Regions from separate parts of the Paenibacillus sp. LjRoot153 genome, predicted to be linked through region 3. Evidence: riboswitches for the same ligand, from Rfam matches in the RefSeq annotation. Region 3 holds a riboswitch; each other region holds the start of a gene.
What was found. A riboswitch is a leader RNA that binds a small molecule or an ion and turns the genes downstream of it on or off. The one in region 3 is predicted to bind cyclic di-AMP.

Region 1 (5,063 bases), 3.1 Mb from region 3:
TTGTTCAGCATTACTTTCATTATCTTAATTACACTGATTGGCATCTTCCCGCTGGCACATCAGATCGCAGATCGGACACGCTATTATAGTGGCAAAATGTTTATTGAAGCATCCCGCCTCATGGGTGGTTCGTTCTGGCATCGGACGCTTCGGCATATTTTCCCGTCGATGCGGAATGAAATGATGTTCATCTTCTTAAGCGAGTTTATGCAGGTACTGTTCTTGCTGGGGCAGCTAGCCGTATTCAATATTGTGCTCGGCGGTACAGAGACGATCGGCGACGAGGAAGCCGGCTTTCAGATTACCATCAGCACATCTGGGGAATGGTTATCGTTGATCGCCTACGGCGCACGTTATATCCGGCTGCACCCGTGGATCATACTCAGCGCAGGCACAAGCTTCGCAGCGTTGTTCCTATCGCTGCAATTTTTCTTGAATCAGCTCAAACGCCGCTATGGCGAGGAACGTCAGCTGATGTAATAGAGTCGAGCGTCCATCCGATGGGTGGGGCTCGGCTTTTTTGTTGGTTGTGCAGGAGGAGGAGGAGGGCTGCGCCAAAAGTACAGCTAAATTCACACATTTACGCCGAACGTGTGGGATATTGAGGAAATAGATGGAGTTTTTCCATTTAGATCAGAAAAGTGGTTATAAACGAGACAAGAATTTAAAATCTACTCATACAACATAATAAATGTTAACATGGTACATATTATGTGTTAAAATTCAACTATAAGGAGGCGAGCTAACCATGGATGACAAACAAGACAAAACGAAGCGACTCTCGGTATATTTGCCTGAGAAAGTGAAAGCAGAGTTAGAGCAGATGGCGGATGCCACGGGCCTATCGATGACACAGCTGATTGTTATGGCGACGCAGGGGCTGCTTGCGAATTATGCCTCACAAGGTGGCGCGATTTTTGCGGATCTGCTGTCAGCGAGGCATCGCATCCTGCACGAAGTGAAGGAGAAGCAGACGCTTTTGGACCAGGAAAAGCTGAGCATGCAAGCCTACTACGGCGCACGGGCAGAGGAGTATGAACGGATTTATCACCGCGAGGATGCGGAGTATCAACAAGAATTGGCGCTTCTGTCTGATATCCTGAAGAAGCAAGTGGAGGGACGCCGTGTGTTGGAAATCGCTTGCGGCACAGGATATTGGACACACATTGCCGCAGAAACGGCGACGCAGCTTGTTGGCGTAGACATCCGCCCAGAGGTGCTGCGCATCGCGGAGTCGAAGTCATGGCCGAAGGGGAATGCGGCCTTCAAGGAAGGAGATGCGTATGAGCTCTCCGAGATAAGAGGGGAGTTCGATTACGGGCTGGCGAACTTCTGGTTCTCGCATATTCCGCGGAATCGGATCGACAGCTTTTTACAAGGCTTCCATGAACGATTAGGCAGCGGAGCGCAGGTTTTTATCGCAGATAATGTGTATGTGCCTGGCAGAGGCGGCGAGCTCATTACCCACGAGGATAGCGAAGACACCTACAAAAGACGCGAATTAGCCGACGGCTCGAAGCATGAAATACTTAAGAACTATTTTACCTACGAAGAGTTGAATGACATTTTTCGACCCTTGTCACAGCATTTGCGCATCTTTGTGGGAGGCAGCTTCTGGTATGTGAGCTATACAATCAAATAGCCCAGCGTGTGCGTGACCCAATCGCAAAGAATTCGTCCTCGACGGATCTTAGTGCCCTGACGTAAACTTTAGTCCGAGCACACCGACCAAAATTAAGACCATAAACAAGATTCGGGTCAAACTGACCGGTTCATCGAGGAAAAGCGTACCTATGATAATCGCACCGACAGCACCGATGCCGGTCCAGGCTGCATAGGCTGTTCCAATCGGAAGAGTTTTCGTTGCTGCAGCTAAGAAATAGAAGCTAACGATCATACCTAGAATTGTAACAATGGACGGGACAAGTCGCGTGAAGCCATTGGAAAATTTCAATGAGATGGCCCATACTACCTCAAATACACCTGCAATGACTAGAAATAACCATGCCATAATGAAAACACTCCTTCATGTGGGGAATTTACGATGTCAGTGGCACAAAATAAACAGAGAAAAGCCCGGGAATATCGCACTGTTGCGATAGACTCCCGGGCTTTTCTCCCTCCGTGACCACAGCATATCTGCTGTGTGTTTTCCCTTGGACCAGCCAGCGGTGATGCGCCGCGGAACCCTAGAAAACGACATGACGTTATTATAGGCTCGCTAACATGCCATGTCAAGTTATATGTTTTAGCTAACTAGTTAGTTTATATCCTTATTCCTCTAGCGCTATGTTGTTCAATGCCAGATGTGCACGGAACATATCCATGGCATCGGGCTGTTCTTGTTCGGGTACCCACGTTGCGGAATCCCATATCTTTGATAGCTTAAGGGCACGACTGCAGTGCACGAAGCATTCCTGCACCTCAACGCCGACAGCGGCAATAGGTGATTTCCCATTAAGCTGCATAGTCGCAAGGAGCTCTTCATCTCTCGTCAGCCAAGCGCGTCCATTGACGCGGAGCACTGTCTCGACCCCAGGGATGATGAAGAGGAGGCCCACTTGCGGGTTGGTCAGTAGATTATGTATGGAATCTATTCGGCGGTTTCCGAGTCTTTCTGGATAAATGAAGCGGTGCTTATCGAGAACGCGAACGAAGCCTGGGCTATCGCCGCGGGGGGATACATCACACAGTCCATTCGCACCCGATGTAGATAAGAAGAATAAAGGTGATTTGGCGATAAACGCTTGGGCGTGCTCGTCGATTTGGTTGATAACTTTATTTTGAACTGCAGGATGAGGCTCTCCAATATGATCTCTAATTTCATCAATGGATCGAATGATGCCGGGAAATGGGGGTGACGTACTGTCTTGTATATTATCCATGCGTTTTTTCCTTCCTCGGGGCTGATGCGCCCTTGGTTATATGTAGTAGTATACGCAGATAGCCTTGTTCAAATGAATGAAGCCCTACAAACCGCTCTTACGAGCAAAGCTTGCAGGGCTTCATTCTGTGCCGAGAATATTACTTGGATTCAGCAGTTAGTTGATTGTAGATATCATCCCATAGAACACGTCTGGCTGATACGTACCGCTTCGCATAATAGGATTCGCTCAACTTATTCTTAACAACACCTTGATTAGTAGCGGAGTGAACGAATTCACCATTACCGAGGTACATCCCTACGTGAGAGATGCCGCTGCCATCTGTGTTGAAAAATACAAGATCGCCCTTACGAAGATCACTTTTGTCAACCCAGTAGCCTTCACCGTTTTGTGATTTGGAGCTGTGTGGAAGGTCGATGCCGAACTCGTCGAACAAGTAGGACGTGAAACCAGAGCAATCGAATCCTTTGGTTGTCGTTCCTGCCCATCTGTAAGGAGTTCCAACAAGCTCGTCTACCGCTTTATCCATATCGGATGCTGCGAAAACGCTTCCTACACTTACGCTCAAAAACAAAACAAGACTAAAAATAAGACCAACAACTTTCTTCAACTGCTTGTCTCCTTCCGGTGCCTACGAGGTTAGCTGGAGGGTTCGGTTGAAGGTTCCCTATGATCCCTGTCTTGCAAGATCAATTCACCCGGAGTGGTTCCCCCGTTTCCCCATAAACTGAGGAATTCGGCATGAAAAATTTGGTTTTTTGATGCTAGTCCTTTTAATTCGTCATAAAAAATGAAATTCCTCTTTTTTTATAAGAAATAAGGCTGAAAAATAGGCGAATCGTTCGGAAAATAGACAAAAAAAAGCCCCTTTCTCAAAGAGAAGGGGAGAACGCTTGTCTATTCGCTGTTTTGCTGGATATTAATTGGATATTTTGGCCGAAAGAAGCTGATATTGGGACGAAATGCCCCAAATTTGGATGAAAATGTGGAAGAGAGGATACAACTGATAAATAATCAGGGCTACTAGTCCTGCCCATAGGTAAGTGGCCGTGACTGTGACCCCTGCCAAAAGTCCTGTGAACAGTAATAGGATGATGGCAAGTCCGATAATCGGCAGCGAATATCGAAAGAAAGAGAAGATGGTAGATAGGATACCCAGCTTAGCCGCGATGGCGAATTGCACATACATAAACAGCAGCTGCAGGAGAAAACCATAGACCATTAAACTAAGTATCCAAGGTAGAAGCTTGAGAACAATCTGCTCGTAGGAGCCGTTATGCCCTAGAATATAAGCGGCTTTCGGAATAAGCCAGATGAGTGGGAAAAGCGTTAGCGCGATACGGATCAGGTAGACGAGCAGGAAAGGGAGCATGAGTTCCTTCATCCCGCGAAAGAAACGATAACCGGCATTCTGATGAGCGTGTGTGAGTGAGTAGTAGACACCGCCATTTAAGAGAGGCGTCAGCAGCATGCGAGCACATAAAAGTACAGCAAGCCACATTAGATAAGGATAGCTGAGATCTGTTTTAATTAATTGAAACTGGCTCTCTGCTAGGAAAATCTGCAATGCCTGCTTGGGTTGCTCAGCGCCGGGGAACCGATGCATGAGAGGGACAAGAATACCTTGTACAAGCTTATACAGGAGAATACCCCAGCCCATTTGATATAGGAATAAGATGATCGTGGCAAAGGGCTGAGCCATAGCTGCCCTGAAGCCTGATTTGATATAGGTGGCCAACGAGGGTCCCTCCTCAGAGTTTGTCATGAGACGTAAGCCAAGTCCTACCAGGCGACTGAGCCGAATATGGCTTGCAGGAACTGAATAATGCCGAGATTCCACCGAATTTGCCACTTCGTATTTAATTGCGTTTGATAAAAGTTGTTGATGTGCTTATTTTCGAGAATGAGCGTGTACTTGGGATCTATGCGCACCCAGTCGACAGGGGAGGCATGCGTTAATTTGAATTCAATGCTGCCTTCCTTGCCATCCCATGTTTTATCTAACGTTGTACCATCTGTGAAATGGAACTGAATCGGTACTTCCGGTGAGTTACCCCCATGCTTCATGAGGCGAACTGTGCTTTCGTAAGTCTCGGATCCCTTGATGCCCTGAGGCTTTATATGAACACTTTCGACGGAGTAATCCATCATCATATCGCCATAGACATACTGATTAAA
Region 2 (5,063 bases), 3.7 Mb from region 3:
TATAACCCCTTGGGTTACTTTGGTATTGAGATGGTTCTGCCATACGCCAACTACGCCACTCAAGACAGGCAACACGATTAACAGTAGCGCCATCACAGATAATAGCTGAACACGCCCCTGCGGAATTGCTGTATCAATAATTTCCTTCATGACTAGAGGCGGGATCAACCCCATCACTGCCGCAAGCAGCGCCAAGCCGATAATCACCAAGAGCTGTCCCCAATACCTTTTGAACAATAACAAAATCCTTCGTACCGATACATCCTTCAACTTAGCCTTTGGACGATTCCGGTCGGAAAGCCGCCCCATTCCCCCTGGTCCACCTGGTCCGATCACTCACCAATCACTCCGATCTTTCTCCTCTTTGCTGCCCCTCAGCTACAAAGGAATTGCATAAACAATTGCACGGGTTACTTCTTCTGCCATCCGAATCACATGATATAACGAAGTCGTTTGTAGTACATTGTACTGTCTAGGTCCATCCACATTCACGATCGCCGCAATCGTGTAATCACCAATAGGAGGTAAATCTTTACCTACTGATTTTCCTGGAGCCAGTGGTTGGTTCGACAATTGGTATAAACCCACACTCAATTTCCGTCCCAAACAAGCATCTATCGCAATAACGACAACATTCGGTGGAATTTCCTCCAAACGCATGGCCAAGTTAGTGGCATCACACGGTGCTGCAAGCGTGCCAATGACGTGTGGATAGCCTAGCTCTGCAAGCTTACTTCCCACTAGCGGACCTAGTGAATCGCCTGTAGAGCGATCTGTCCCTATACACACAAAAGCAAGCCGACTAGGCTCCAGCCCCTCGCTCAGTGCAATCTTTTGTAGAACCTGCCCTAACTGCTCGCCATCTACTTTTTTCCAAAACTGCTCTTGCAGCTCCATCGGTTCTTTCTCCATCTTTGCCTCCCTTTCAGGCATGTAGACCTAACCTTCACCTGACGCATGATAGTTCCATTCTTTCATATGGAGGTGGGCTGTGTCCACTTGCACACTCTGTCTTCGCGCACACCAAATAAGCGTTACTCGACGACCGAGCAAAGCCTATTCATGCCGCTTATAGAGGTTGTTCACAAATTCCACTTTTGATCACGAAGTAGTTCATGAAGCGTATTCGACATCGAATATTGAATTCAGCCGGAACTTCCGGTGCTCACGTAGCTTACACTACACTCCGCTCCTCATTTCCTATCTTCTTTCAATCTCCTCGGTGCTTAAAACCGGATTTTTTGAACATGCCGCTTATAGATCTGGCTATTCAACCTTCTTAATGTACGCGATTCATCCGAACAATGCGATAATAGAGCTGACCGCTAATCTCTTGCTCCACTTCCAAATAGCCTTCCGAGTGAACATAATCCCCCAACATATAGGTGGAAGCATCCGCCGAATCTGCATGAGTTAGAAAGAGTAGCGCTACCTTATCATCCCCAACCACAAATCCAACCTGTTCCTTCACCTGAAATTTCTCAAGAATTTTGCCATGATGTGATCTCACGATATGATGAAACCGCCAAGTGCCTTCTTCCTGTATGATAAAATAAAGCACACGATTGCGATGTGCATTGCTAAACTCCCGTGTCACACCGATCATACACACCTTCTCACCAACACGTAAATACTCATCAATCACATAGGATTTCAGTCGTAATCGATTAACATTCTTACTCTGAATATAAGTTTCCATCTCATCTATGGAGCGGTGATCCCTCGGATCTTGCTTCGTCGCGTAAAATACTTCTTTAATAAACGTATCCGTTTGGAATTGCCTAGCCCCTTTGAAATGGTTATACGTATGAAAAAATTGCTTAATCACGACCCGAATGTCTTCCGGTATGGCAGGACCCGTTTCCACGTTATACATGCGATCTGTTCGACCCGACCATTTAATTTTATGAAACCAGCTTTTCCAGACACTGACTTGCATGCCGTACGCGTCACCTACTTTCTTCCAACCATTGTTCCATTATAGGCTATAATTCTCAAAAATTCGATAAAAATCGCACAAATACGCGTAAAAAAAAGAGCATCTGCCGCTTTGCTTTCAAAGTAGAAAGACATAGCGAACATACGCTCTTACATAGCTTGCTTATACTTGATTTCGCAACTACCTTATAGCACGCGTTTGGCACCTACATATCTTGAGCCCCAATAGGAGCTATCTAGACTATCAACCGTTACACCAACGGACGTTGTCGAGGAAATGAATTGATTATTTCCAATGTAAATGCCCACATGATTGACGATACCGGAAGCAAAGAAGACAAGGTCTCCCGCTTTCAAATCCGTCACTCTCGCCCCTGCTTGATCGTACATTTGCACAGAGGTGCGTGGCAGCTCGATGCCTTTGGCCTCGTATAAATAACGAACGAATCCAGAGCAATCGAAGCCCTTAGGCGTTGTTCCTCCCCATCGGTAAGGCGTTCCTTTAAAAGTCGTTGCAGCTTGAATAATTTGAGCTGAAACGGATGGCTGAACGACCTTCGCTGCTGGGGCTGCTTGCGGCGGTGCTATCCAAGCCGGCTTGTGGGACTTACCGTCCTCTTCCACGATGGCGATTTTATTCGCATCGTTCCACGCAATCGCAGATCCAAACGTCTCTGTAACAAAGCGTAGTGGGACATAAGTACTTCCCTTAACCAAAGTTGGACTGCTCTCTAATTCAACTAACTTACTGTTCACGATCGCTTTCTCTTCGTCCGTTGTGAGTTGAATCGCCTGTTCCTTGTTCATAAGCGTGACGACGACTTCATCGCCTTCCTTCGCCCATCCCACTTGATAACCTAATTTCTCCGACAACACACGTAGTGGCACCTGAAGTGTACCTTCCGTATCAATAAACGGCTGTACTTCCGGGAACTGCACCAATTCATCATTGACCTGAACCTTTACCGAAGAGGTGTCTGGGGCAGCTGCATACGTGGATGGAGCGGCGTACAGGGAAATGGCTGCGCTTAGAAGAGCGCATGAACAAATAAAGCTTTTGGTAAAAAGTTTCAAAACGTTTTGCCTCCTTGAAGCCTCCGAGGTTAGTTGACGGGTTCGGGAAGAGGTTTTCCCTAGTGCGCCCCATTAGCCTAAGACTAACTGAGCACTCATTCACCCCAAGTAAAGAAGTCCCCCGTACCAGAGCTTTCGATGCTCCGAGATTCGGCATTTTTTGTCTATATTAGACTAGCATAGTTCGTTTTAGGCTGACAACTTTTGCGCATAGGTAAGTGTTTCCTTTTATGTAAAACCGCACAAAAACAGCCACTCTATACAGAGTAGCTGTCTCTTCCACAATCGCTTCACACCAAGCTTACAGGCTGCTTATACACCTCGGTAAACAATATATGCTTACAGGAATTAAACTCACTTTCCGTCAATGGACCTGGATAACTCATGATGTTGAGAGGCAATTTCAGTTGCCCTTCTCTAAGTGGAGGCTGCGCATAAGGAAATAGGTTCAAATGGAAATCGCAGCGCTTATAGAATTCAATTCTCCGCGTAGCATCTGAGGTATTCGGAGGCTCGACTTCAAGTACGATAGGTGTAGTAGCACTGCTCATATACGTTGTCAGCATCTTTTTACCAATCCCGCCACCTCTTATGGCAGCGTTGACGGCGATATGCTCCACAAATCGAAACGTGCTAAAATTCCAACTTGCCAAAAAACCAAGCAATTGCCCATGAACATCTCTCTCGACATCGATTCTATAATTGGGATGAGATAACAGCGCCCGCTGACCTTCATACGTCCTTATTTCCGTTACAGGAAAAGCCGTTTCCATCAGCTCAAATACATCTTCAAATGAATCTTCTTTTTCCATCTGTCAGCACCTCCCTTCAAGTTAGCAATAGGTTATCCAACCGGGAAGCTTCTTACTTCAGTCCCTACCATTTTGAGAAAAAAGCATGTGCTGCTGCATGGGATCCAGGAGGTGTCGCATGCCCCATGAAGGGGTACACTTCAATGGATTTGTGTGCAGATTCGATTCGGTTATACGCAGCGAAAATCGCCTCTGGTAAGCAACACGTATCTTTCAACCCTACCGTAACGTGAACAGGCTGCTGAATACGATCACCTAGATTCATGATATCAAAATAAGAAACTGTCCGCAGTACATCAGGCAGATACTCTGGGAAACGAGTAACGAATTCCGCTGCCTCACTTAGTGAGCTAACGGATTGCAACAGGCCTAGATCCATGTGACATAGGTTCGGCACATGGGCAATTGTTGCTCGAATGCGCTTCTCAAGCGCGGTCACGAGTAGGGCAAGTCCTCCGCCTTGGCTTCCGCCATATACGAATACTCGCTCACTGTCGATTTCTGGCTGCTCTAACGCACATTGCACTGCACGCAAGGAATCGATCGCAACCGCTCGGTAATAGCTCGTCTCAGCATCGAGAATACCCTGTGTAATCCATCCCCTCGTCATGCCGGTCTCCTGTGGCAGCAGGTTGCCGCTATCGCCGCCTTGCCCGCGTACATCAACAGCAAGTACCGCATACCCCATAAGCAACCAGGCTGCATGATCCTCGGGTCTCCCCTTGGAGCCAGTATAGCCTGGGAACGTAACAATACAAGGTACCTTCTTAGACTTGCTCTCTGCATTAGGCAGTAACAACCAAGCATGGATCGGTGTTTCCGCAGCACCCTGCAAGACGATCTTATTCACTTCCGCTTGTACAAAAGGTGATGCCACCGGCTCCCTTGTATAGGACGCAGCTTGTGTTGCTTCAGCGTAGGCGCGCTCCCAGAATGAAGCCAGATCAGCAGTCGCCGTTAACTCCGAATGATACTGGTGTAACCCATGAATACGATTTTCAATAGCGTTCATTTCGGTAAGTCCCCTTTGCATGTTTTTCCCATTTTAACCTAGATACATCTGTATGACTATTGGAAAATATGAAAAAATAACCCCAATTCAGCAGAAGTAGGGTTTATTTCTATCTCCTATGTTTCCATGTTCTCAGATCTGCGAACGGACGGTCGAACCCTCATGGGCCTCTTCCACATGTATTGTAAATATAAAAAAGACCACCCGAAGGCGGTCCTTTTAATTGT
Region 3 (5,063 bases):
TTCGGAAAAAAGAGCGATTACCCGAGCTGGCTGTCATTATCCAGTGCCAAGAGGAACGATTTCAAGAGGTAAAGCATGTTTTGTGGGAATACCAAGCGCTATCCGTTGGCAAGTTTTAAAAGGAGATCATGTGACAAGCTTGAAACTTCAAGCTTATTTTTTTTTGCATAAATTGCACAACATTTCCAGTTAAGTATACGTCAAACAAGTAGACAGAACGAATAGGGGATGAAGGTGATGAATCGTGGCCTTATTTTACTTGTTAGTATACTCTTGCTAAGTTCATGTTCAAATGAGAAATACGACATCGATAAAGCGACCACAAAAGGAGACGTTATTAATATTCATGGAAGAATTATCAATGTAGATCGATTCAATCAATTTTTAAAGAATGTTGAAAGCCATATTGAGAGTCAAATTCGGATTACGCAAATGACAATTGAAGGGGATCCCATTTATTATAATTTGGCTTACAACCAAGATAAGATTTCCTACATCTATAATAATAAGGCAGATAAACATGGGGATGGCAAACGACTGAAAACGGAATGCACAGGAATGAGTTCAGCGAAAGTGGAACGGGGAGTTTCTTATACGCTGGATGGTTGTAAGGATGCCTCCATCGGGCAAACATTTAGCTTTGTAGTAGCGGGGACGGGGAACTAGACGACATAGAAAGAGGCTAATGGATCTCCATCCAATAGCCTCTTTCTTCTCATTTACACACGTATTCTTATTTCATTTTAGCTAATTCATAATCAAACCACGTTCGAATCTCACCCGTAGACATGTTCTCAATCGTATTGTTGCGATGCTTGATGAAAATGTTTCTGTTCTTATCCAAATAATAGTCGCCAAAAATATAGTTGGATAAGCGTTTTGTTTCTAATTTCGTATTCAGCGTATAAATTCCAGCCGTATCTTGCGCAGCATAATCCTTATTCGAGATACCATTAAGTACGACATAAAGACTTCCATCCTTGGCTTCAGGACTTAGCAATGAAGGGTTGGTTAAACCTAATGCCCTTACATCCGATTCATGAAGCAGTTCGTTCACCATATGAACAGTACCATTTGGGTCTAGCAAGCCAACGCGGGCACTACCCGCAATATAGTCTTTTCGACTAGGTAATCTGTCAGAGGCAATCCACACGGTACCATCCGGATTCGGTATGACGCGGTCTAGTTTTTGATTGAAATCATGGAGTCGCGTCACGTTTCCGTCTTGAATAAGAAACGTATATGTGGTGCCATAATTTGGACCAATTGCGGCAATTGGCAAGGTCAAATTAATAGATAAGATCACCCGTTGATCGCCAGCAGAAAATACAGTGTACGTATGGACGGGTGCTCCCCAGGCTGCCGATTCCCATACATCGGAGTCTGTTAGTGTATACACTTTTATATTGCCATAGTATAAATCTCGATCTTTACGCACCAACTCTACTGGTTTACCAGCTAATGGGTGTGGAGGAGTAGAAAGGCCTTTGATAAATTGATCTTTTTCTTCATTGTTTTTCCATTCGATTTGATAGTTGCTTTTATCCATTTTTAGCATTGACTTTGCAGGGTCCGCGGAAAGCAGGGAGTAGAAATATAATGAACTATCATCGTCACCGATGATGGAATAGATGGCATTTTGCCCGCCTACTAGCGATAGTCCTTCAGCATCACTCCATCCGATATCAATCTGAAGAAGATCATGAACAAATCGCCAAGTCAAGGGCATATAAGTCACATCTTGATAGGTTAAAAAAGGGTAGGGCTCCGTTTTATTATTGATTTCTGTTTGATTCATCGTGATGGGTACATCGGAAACTTGGACCAAGTAACTGCTTGCATTACTCTTGGATGTTAGATCCTGTTCAAGTGGAGCTTGATGAATAGGTGGAGGAAAGTTCCGATTTGACCAAATCTGCAATCCATCCGTTTCACTCCAACTATACTCAATGCCGAGTGTTTGGAAATTTTTCCACGTCATGGGTAAGTAAGTGATGTCTTTATACAACAGAAATGGGTATTGGCTATGAGTGATGTCCATGTCTTGACCATTGATTTGAATTGGAAAATAGGGTAGAGATGCCTTCACAGATACGCTTGCTGATGCCTGTTGGGGAGGTAACGGTAGCAGCCCGCACATCAATCCGAGTAGGACAAACGAGCATTTTATAGCAAATTTCTTCAAAACAATCACCCTTTTCTAAGTTAGTATTGCTACTGATTAGACGCAGGATGATGGGAAAAGTTGTATGTTTAAAGAGTATATATCCAGATCGTGATTCGGATGGTAAATTTTGAGTCATGATCTCACTGGTATCCCATGTTACAATCGTTGAGATCCAAACTGGATCCAAAACTTAGAAGGCCGAAGCTTTATTTGAAGCACGGGGGAACCAACCTTTGGGGTGAAGTCGCGTTTTGCGCGGCCGGGTGATTACTCTTTGATCCGAATCCGACAGCTAACCTCGCAGGCCGCAAAAAGGAGAGATTTATAGTGAAACGTTACAAAAAGCTTATAGTTACGGGAGCATTAGGTTTGAGCGTCTTGATGGGGGCGAACGCAGCATGGGCTGCTACGGGAACGCATACGGTAGCAGGCAACGATACCATGTGGTTAATCTCTAAGAAATATGGCGTCAGCCTTACTTCGCTGATCAAAGCGAATCCACAGGTAGCCAATCCGAATATAATTTGGTCGGGGATGAAGCTCAACATTCCTGGAAGCACGGGTACAACTGTTGTGACTAAACCACAGGTTACGCCAACACCAACACAATCCACTTTTGCTAGCCAAGTGATTACCTTAGTAAACCAGGAACGAACGAAGGCTGGATTGAAGCCTTTGACCAGCAATAGCGCACTTACCGCGATGGCGCTGGATAAAGCGAAAGATATGTACAATAAAGGTTATTTCGATCATACATCGCCAACTTACGGTTCACCTTTTGATATGATGAACTCTTATGGCATTCATTATTCCTACGCGGGTGAAAACATCGCTAAGGGTCAACAAACGCCTGAAGCGGTTATGACAGCATGGATGAACAGTTCAGGTCACCGTCAAAACATTTTAAGCCCGAACTTCACACAAATAGGCGTCGCCTATTATAACGGTGAGTGGGTTCAGGAGTTTATAAGTAACTAAGAATTAACAGCGCAGTCTCCCTTAGGGAGGCTGTTTTTTTATATCATGTCGAAGGAGATCGGATGTGCACGTCGAATTTGAAACCAACCACAGGATTGGAGTGTTAACAATGAATAGATCCATTCTCCACTCAATCTCAATCATTGTCATAATGGGATTAACCGCATGTGAATCGTCAGATATTCCAACCGAATCGGTACAAATTGCTAATTCCGTTAGCATATCACCAGCTCAGCCTAGCGCTGCACCACAAATTGTAACCAATGAGAAACCTAAGTCAGTTGGAGAAATTATGGATTTTCTCGTGCAGAGTGTGCCTGAAATTAGGCAGTATAAACAAATGATAGAAACCAATAAATCCAAAGTACTTTTTTTAAGCGATGGTTTAATAAGTGTCTTAGATCGGCCAGGAAAGTATTACGATATGTACATAGGAGAGAGTTTTAGTGATCATGTTGTAAGGTGGAATACGTTTTATGTAAGTGAGGATATGAAAGAGATACTTGTGGAAGATGTGATTACGGGAAACATTTTAACGTTAGAAGAGTGGAGAAAACGGGGAGCAAAGTGACTTGTAAAAATGACATAGTTCCTAAGAGGTGCACATCGTGATTAAAATATTCACAGAGATCGAAATTGAAGCAGCTATTGATGTTTGCTTTGACATGGCATCGAGTATTGATATACATACGCAGACTGTCTGGCCACATACCAAGGAACGAGCGATAGCTGGAACAACAACAGGCATGATTAGTGGCGGGGAAACGGTTACTTTTGAGGCGAGACATTTCTTAATTAGGCAAAAACACACTTCACTCATATCGAAATATGTTCGACCTTACCACTTTGTTGATGAAATGCTGCAGGGTACTTTCAAAAGTATGAGGCATGAACACGAATTTATTGATTTAGGTGATAGAACCTTGATGAAAGATACGTTAAGTTTTGAGGCTCCTCTGGGCTGGATCGGCTGGATCGTTGAGAGGGTTGTATTGAAAAGATATATGATGCGATTTTTGAACTATCGGAATGAGCAATTGAAGATTTTAGCTGAAAAACAAGTAAAAGAGCAATAAAGAAGCAATAACGGAGGGAGAGCCAATTGAATTTCTATATTGCATCTAGTTTCAAGAACATCGACAATGTTCGAAATGTCACGCAGCAGTTGAAGTCGAGAGGATATATTCAAACCTTCGATAGGACGGTTCATTCTGGCATTGGTACGCTACAAGAGCTTGCGGCAATCGGTGCGAAAGAGAAAGAAGCCGTGTTGCGTGCAGAGATATTCATCATCATGCTGCCCGCGGGGAAGGGAAGCCATGTCGAGTTAGGACTTGCATTAGGAGCAGGGAAGGCTATTTTTATGTATTCTGCTAACGATGAGATGAATGATATAGAAAAAACGAGTGCGTTTTATCAACTCCCAGAGGTGCAAAAAATCATCGGAACGATAGACGATTTGATTTCAACAATCAACAGAAGTTGCGATCTAAGTAGCAAAGGGTAGACTAATTGAAATTGTAAGGGAACCTAGGTACGCTATTTCTAAGTAAAATGCTAGCTTTGGCAGCTAACGAAATGTTAGTGCGCTATTTGTCCGTTTTCGTGTTTTTTTTGGCGGTTTTCGAGTGATTAGCGTACTGACGTTCCCTTTCGATACTATTTTAGCTCGTTTTGCTGCAAATAGCGTCTTCTGGCTCCGTTACGATCAAAAAACTAGATATTTAAATAAAACTGAAAAACGGAAGCCCATGACACATCTCTCCATCATTGGCTCTCGTTTTTTCCTGCGGACCTTCCGGAAACCCGACGCGCCCATGAATGTGGATCGCGCGCGCTAAGCTCAGCTGGACGTCCTCATCCTTCGGACTCGGCATGCTTTCACAGGCTGCGCACCAATGGCTGAAATCGGCGCCAA
Region 4 (5,063 bases), 4.4 Mb from region 3:
CCCCAGCCCGCAATAAGGCTTCGAAATGCGACTGACAAGCGCCTGCCACAATAATTAAAGAATCACGATTCCTCTCATATTGTCTGGCTACACGAACCGCATTCACAAAGTTTTGGGAATTCTTATAGCTCGACAGATTACTTGGGCTCACGCTTTGTCGATTTTTTAAAATACCATCATGACCCGTAATGACGACAATGTCCGGTTTATATTGAGGAAGCAATCTTTGCAGTGCTTCCGCCATTTGCGCCTCAGGAATGAAGAAACCTTCTGCCGGTACGCGTAATTCGCCGTAGAGCTGCATACTTTTTCGCAGATAGCTCGGATCGCCATCCAAGTGTAGGACTCTCCCTGGCACTTCAAAATAGCTGTTATGAGTCGGTTGTGACTTTTGTTTATGGTTGACGGCTATTTGATTCTTCTCCTGCAATTGCACTTGGGACACCGCCAGTCGACGCAGCGACTCACGAAATTCAGGCGAGCTTGACCGTGGATGATCTAAGGTCTCCTTAGGATTCGTTTTCGTCAGATCCGTGAGCGGCGCATCTGCTAGTAACCGAAAATCGACACCCCTCAGAATGGCCTTGAGATGTTCAATTCGTTCAATTTTAAACACGACGTCGCCGCCATAGGAAATACGGGTAACAAAATCTCCTTGCCTCATCGCACAAATCCCCTCCTAAGGGTATCCTATGGCGAGACTAGGCATTTGGTGCGGGTTTATTTGCAGCCGTGCGCACGAAGTGCCGTTGATAAGCGTGCGAACTCTTCCATGCTGAGCGTTTCGCCTCGGCGTGAAGGCTCGATCTGAATGCCGTGCAGCAACGCTTCCAGCTCAGGCTTGTTCTCTTTCGTAAAGAACCTCGCCGCGAGGTTGTTATAGAGTGTTTTGCGACGCTGAACGAAGGACGCTTGGACGACAGCGAAGAAGAAGTCCACGTCCGCCACTTCGACTGGCGGCGTTTGACGCACTCGCAGTCGAATGACAGCGGAATCGACGTTCGGCTGTGGCACAAAGACGGTGCGAGGCACGATGGTGACAAGCTCCGGCTCGCAATAGAACTGCACGGCAATGCTAAGGCTGCCGTAGTCCTTGGTGCCCGGGCGAGCCGCCATGCGGTCGGCCACTTCTTTTTGAATCATCACGACGATATTCTCCAGGGGAAGCTTCTCTTCAAGAAGCTTCATGATGATCGGCGTCGTGATGTAGTAAGGCAGGTTGGCGACAACGCTGACGCCTTCCATGCCTTCGAAATGCTGCCGGAACAGCTCCGGCAGGTTGGTCTTCAAGATATCCCCATGAACGACAGTGGCATGGGGGTAAGGCTCCAGCGTCTCGTCCAGGATGGGCAGCAGACGCTGATCGATCTCGACGGCCAGCACGCGGCCAGCGAGCTTGGCTAGCTGCTGTGTGAGCGCGCCGATGCCGGGGCCGATCTCAAGCGCAGCTTTCGTAGGCCCGAGCTCAGCGGCCAAGACGATTTTGCTCAATATATTTTGATCAATCAAGAAGTTCTGGCCCAAGCTTTTTTTCAGCACGAGACCATTTTTCTTAATAATTTGTTTTGTTTTACTGGGTGTTGCTACATCTTCTGCAGTCACAACTACTTCTTGCCCGGATATCGTCATAGGTTAGACCTCATTATCTATTAGGTTCTCTTTCTCGTCATTCAGGTGTGTTCAATTCAAATGTTCGAGCGCCGCCTCAAATTCCTCTCGCGAAATCTGAAACATCGCACAACGCTTATAAAATTGCTTGCCATTGCAATAACCAATGCCCAGCGCATTGCCTACGGCCAAGCGGCGAGCTGCCGCATCCGGATGCACGATGAGACCGGCAGCGATCAGGTCCTCCATCGTCAACTGCGAGACTGCCGCATCATACTCAGTTCGCAGGCTCTGAAGCGCCTGGCGGATTGTCTCTGGCGTCGCATTCTCGACGCCGATGTCGCCTTTATACGCAGCTTGCTCCTGCGTAATGAAGGCATGCTTGCAGCCAGGCACCTTGGCTGCCACGATTTTGCGAATCCGTTCCCCTGCGTGATCCGGATCCGTGAATATTATGACGCCTCTGCGCTGCTGAGCCAGCGCAATTCGCTTGAGTACGGCTTGTCCGATAGCGGAGCCGCCTGTTTCTATCGTATCCGCCTGCACAGCCCGCCTGATAGCAGCTGTATCGTCCTTACCTTCCACTACGATCATTTCTTTTATCATCACCGTTTTCCTTCCCCAGTACGCAGAAAAAGAAGAGGGGTCTCCTCTTCTTTCGCGCAGGCAGATGCCAAGCTACGTGTATTTAGTAGTGTTCCCGCCGGAACTACCGTTTACACGTTAGTTTTGGGACGGTTTTGTAGGGCCAACCACATACACGGTGTACCCTTGCTTCGTGCCGAATTTATTTGCATAACCGTGATCTTCGTAGTAAACATCGATCATTTGGCCTTTCACGGCGCTGCCAATATCCTCAGCACGACGGAAACCAATCCCTTCAATGTACACCCACCAACCAAGCGGAATAACCTTCGGATCGACGGCAATTGTACGCCCTTCAGTCACGGTAGTACCTGTGTAGGTTTTACCATACCCAGAGGAGCCCTCAGTTTTGCCTGTCGACGCAGCGTCCGCTGAATAAGCAGTAAGCTTCACGTTTTTGAGAATTTGTTTGTAGCCGAATGTCACACCGTTCTTGGAAACCTCATCCACGCTCGGCGAAGAGGCAGAGAGCACAACCACGGGATTTTTCGTGCCTACCGATACTACTTTTTTAACACTTTCTGTTTGTACTTCTTCACCCACAACTGCTTCCGCGACTAAAACACCGTCCTCGAAAGTCTTTTCTTTCTTCTTGACCAATACGCCTTCTTTACCTTCTTGGACTACTTGCTCTTTCCCTTTAAGTAAAGATGCGTCATTCTTTTTCTCTGTCTCGAATGCGATCGGTTCAGAGACTTCCTCCGTCTCTTTTTTCACACGGACGATCTTGATTTCATCGCCAGTTGTAAGAGCGGACGTCGGTTCGGGAGAAATTCGATCGTTCTCCCCAAGTGCAATATTTAAACGTTGCAATGCACTTTCTACCGTTCTTGCAGTTGTGTAAACAGTGGTGGTCTTTCCATCAGCAGTCAATTGAATCGGTGAGGCATGCTCGATAACAATTTTGTCTCCACCCTTGAGCTTGGTCGTGAGTGAAGCTGAAATTTCATCGTGCTCACCAATCGTTATGGCTTGTTCATCCAGTAGGCGTTGCAGGACCCATTGCTTCGTGTGCACAATAGTTTCTTGTCCATTAACAACCACGGATACGCTCTTGGTAGCCGTTCCGTACAACAACACCAAAAACATGAAAGTCATTGCGATTGAGATTATAGCTAGGCTTAAAATCAAACGCAAGTTTTCATGCTTCCATCGCAATGCGAAGGACATGCTGGATGATCGTTTTACATGGGTCTCGCTAATTGAGATACTGCCCACTTCTTCGGTCCTCCTTCAAAGCCTCGCCGCCAGGTTACAGCATGATTAATTTGACGCGACTAAGGTTTTTAGTTTAACTTAACACGCTCGCCATCATCAGCCTTGTTGCCTTGCTGAATCTGGTCGCCCCCCCTTTTACCTATTCATCATCCTATGAATTCCGGGTTGTTTTATGTCTTATGATCTGTGTAAAACCCTATATGAGGACAAAAAGCCAGCAAGAAGAGGACTCTTCTCGCTGGCTTAGTTTGCATAGTGAAATACAAATAGCACGCACGACAATCGTTACCTCTCTTACGCTTACGAGGTTAGCTGACGGATTCGGACGTGAGAGTCGCCCTACGTAGACGCAAACTGCTTGTTTGACGTCTATGATTCACCCCTGTTACTCTCTGCTTACTTAACCGCATTGGAATGCTCATTAAGCTTGCAGTGGTTCCCCCGTTTCCACATTTGGAACTCAGCGAATGGAAAATTGGCAAATTGGATATTAAGTTATTATGAAAAGTATATTACGCTGTTAATCTCAACCTGTAAAGGGATTAACACCCGTTAAAAAGGGCTAAATCGATTAAATTTCGATTATTTTTCACATATAACCCACTTATATCTACATGTGTCTAACTTTAACGTACGTATACTCTATTTTTCAGTATATAATGGTCAAAACTAGGCTAAAAATGCAAATTTGTTTATAATGATTCTGGAAGTATTTGATTGATAAATACCAATAATTTGCTATTTAGGGAGGCAATTGAGATGGGTCCCATCTTGCAAGTAAACGCTTTATTCGGTGGATATTTACCCAACAAACCTGTTCTACATAACCTTACCTTCTCGATCCGCCAAGGTGAAATGATGGGGCTAATCGGACTTAATGGTGCAGGAAAAAGTACCACCATCAAAAATATTCTCGGACTGCTTCAACCCCAAAAAGGGTCCATTCGCATTAACGGTTTGACGCTAGCCGAAAATCCGCTGCCATACCGCGCGACATACGCTTATGTGCCTGAAAGTCCGGAATTATACGAAGAGCTTACGATTCGCGAACACCTCGAGCTTACAGCGATGGCTTACGGTATTTCTAAGGCGGATTATGAAACCCGTTCCCAATCTTTGTTAGAGCAGTTTCAAATGAAAGACAAGCTCAATAGCTTCGCAAGTCATTTATCCAAAGGGATGAAGCAGAAGGTCATGATCATGAACGCCTTCCTGATCGAACCCTCTTTATATATAATCGATGAACCATTTCTCGGACTCGATCCCTTAGCCATTCGTTCCTTGCTTGATCTCATGGTTCAAATGAAGAAGAAAGGCGCATCATTTCTCATTTCCTCACACATTTTGTCTACAATTGAAAAATATTGCGATGCTTATGTCGTTCTCCACGAAGGCCATATGGTTGCCCAGGGAGATTTAGTCGAATTGCGCACCCAGACGGCTTTGCCTCAGGCGTCATTAGACGACATCTTCTACAAGCTCGTTCAAGGAGACATGGCATGAGTCACTTAACAAATAGTACGCATGCATTTAACACACATGCATTATGGAAGCAGCGTTTTCAACATTATATGAAGGAATCCATGGGGTAT

Region 1: it holds a riboswitch for cyclic di-AMP, as region 3 does, so the genes downstream of both, ACSQ8P_RS33790 (C40 family peptidase) here and ACSQ8P_RS19895 (CAP domain-containing protein) in region 3, are expected to answer to the same signal.
Region 2: it holds a riboswitch for cyclic di-AMP, as region 3 does, so the genes downstream of both, ACSQ8P_RS04265 (C40 family peptidase) here and ACSQ8P_RS19895 (CAP domain-containing protein) in region 3, are expected to answer to the same signal.
Region 4: it holds a riboswitch for cyclic di-AMP, as region 3 does, so the genes downstream of both, ACSQ8P_RS00955 (ubiquitin-like domain-containing protein) here and ACSQ8P_RS19895 (CAP domain-containing protein) in region 3, are expected to answer to the same signal.

The regions. Positions count from the first base shown of each region.
Region 1 covers NZ_CAXUQH020000001.1:7,766,945-7,772,007, reverse strand. Annotated here, with positions in the region: gene ACSQ8P_RS33810 (ABC transporter permease subunit) at 1-480, shown strand, start outside; gene ACSQ8P_RS33805 (methyltransferase domain-containing protein) at 749-1,642, shown strand; gene sugE (quaternary ammonium compound efflux SMR transporter SugE) at 1,691-2,011, opposite strand; guanidine-I (ykkC/yxkD leader) riboswitch at 2,102-2,204, opposite strand; gene ACSQ8P_RS33795 (MSMEG_1061 family FMN-dependent PPOX-type flavoprotein) at 2,274-2,885, opposite strand; gene ACSQ8P_RS33790 (C40 family peptidase) at 3,025-3,495, opposite strand; cyclic di-AMP (ydaO/yuaA leader) riboswitch at 3,499-3,637, opposite strand; gene ACSQ8P_RS33785 (hypothetical protein) at 3,805-4,623, opposite strand; gene ACSQ8P_RS33780 (M1 family metallopeptidase) at 4,668-5,063, opposite strand, start outside.
Region 2 covers NZ_CAXUQH020000001.1:920,517-925,579, reverse strand. Annotated here, with positions in the region: gene ACSQ8P_RS04280 (ABC transporter ATP-binding protein) at 1-309, opposite strand, end outside; gene yyaC (spore protease YyaC) at 379-912, opposite strand; gene ACSQ8P_RS04270 (hypothetical protein) at 1,280-1,939, opposite strand; gene ACSQ8P_RS04265 (C40 family peptidase) at 2,125-3,012, opposite strand; cyclic di-AMP (ydaO/yuaA leader) riboswitch at 3,016-3,178, opposite strand; gene ACSQ8P_RS04260 (GNAT family N-acetyltransferase) at 3,303-3,824, opposite strand; gene ACSQ8P_RS04255 (acetylxylan esterase) at 3,889-4,836, opposite strand.
Region 3 covers NZ_CAXUQH020000001.1:4,631,995-4,637,057, reverse strand. Annotated here, with positions in the region: gene ACSQ8P_RS19910 (hypothetical protein) at 1-119, shown strand, start outside; gene ACSQ8P_RS19905 (DUF4362 domain-containing protein) at 238-666, shown strand; gene ACSQ8P_RS19900 (hypothetical protein) at 734-2,140, opposite strand; cyclic di-AMP (ydaO/yuaA leader) riboswitch at 2,354-2,489, shown strand; gene ACSQ8P_RS19895 (CAP domain-containing protein) at 2,495-3,145, shown strand; gene ACSQ8P_RS19890 (hypothetical protein) at 3,255-3,716, shown strand; gene ACSQ8P_RS19885 (SRPBCC family protein) at 3,754-4,221, shown strand; gene ACSQ8P_RS19880 (group-specific protein) at 4,248-4,652, shown strand; gene ACSQ8P_RS19875 (sugar phosphate isomerase/epimerase family protein) at 4,870-5,063, opposite strand, start outside.
Region 4 covers NZ_CAXUQH020000001.1:222,102-227,164, reverse strand. Annotated here, with positions in the region: gene yabG (sporulation peptidase YabG) at 1-664, opposite strand, end outside; gene rsmA (16S rRNA (adenine(1518)-N(6)/adenine(1519)-N(6))-dimethyltransferase RsmA) at 721-1,629, opposite strand; gene rnmV (ribonuclease M5) at 1,681-2,214, opposite strand; gene ACSQ8P_RS00955 (ubiquitin-like domain-containing protein) at 2,332-3,471, opposite strand; cyclic di-AMP (ydaO/yuaA leader) riboswitch at 3,754-3,947, opposite strand; gene ACSQ8P_RS00950 (ABC transporter ATP-binding protein) at 4,231-4,974, shown strand; gene ACSQ8P_RS00945 (ABC transporter permease) at 4,971-5,063, shown strand, end outside.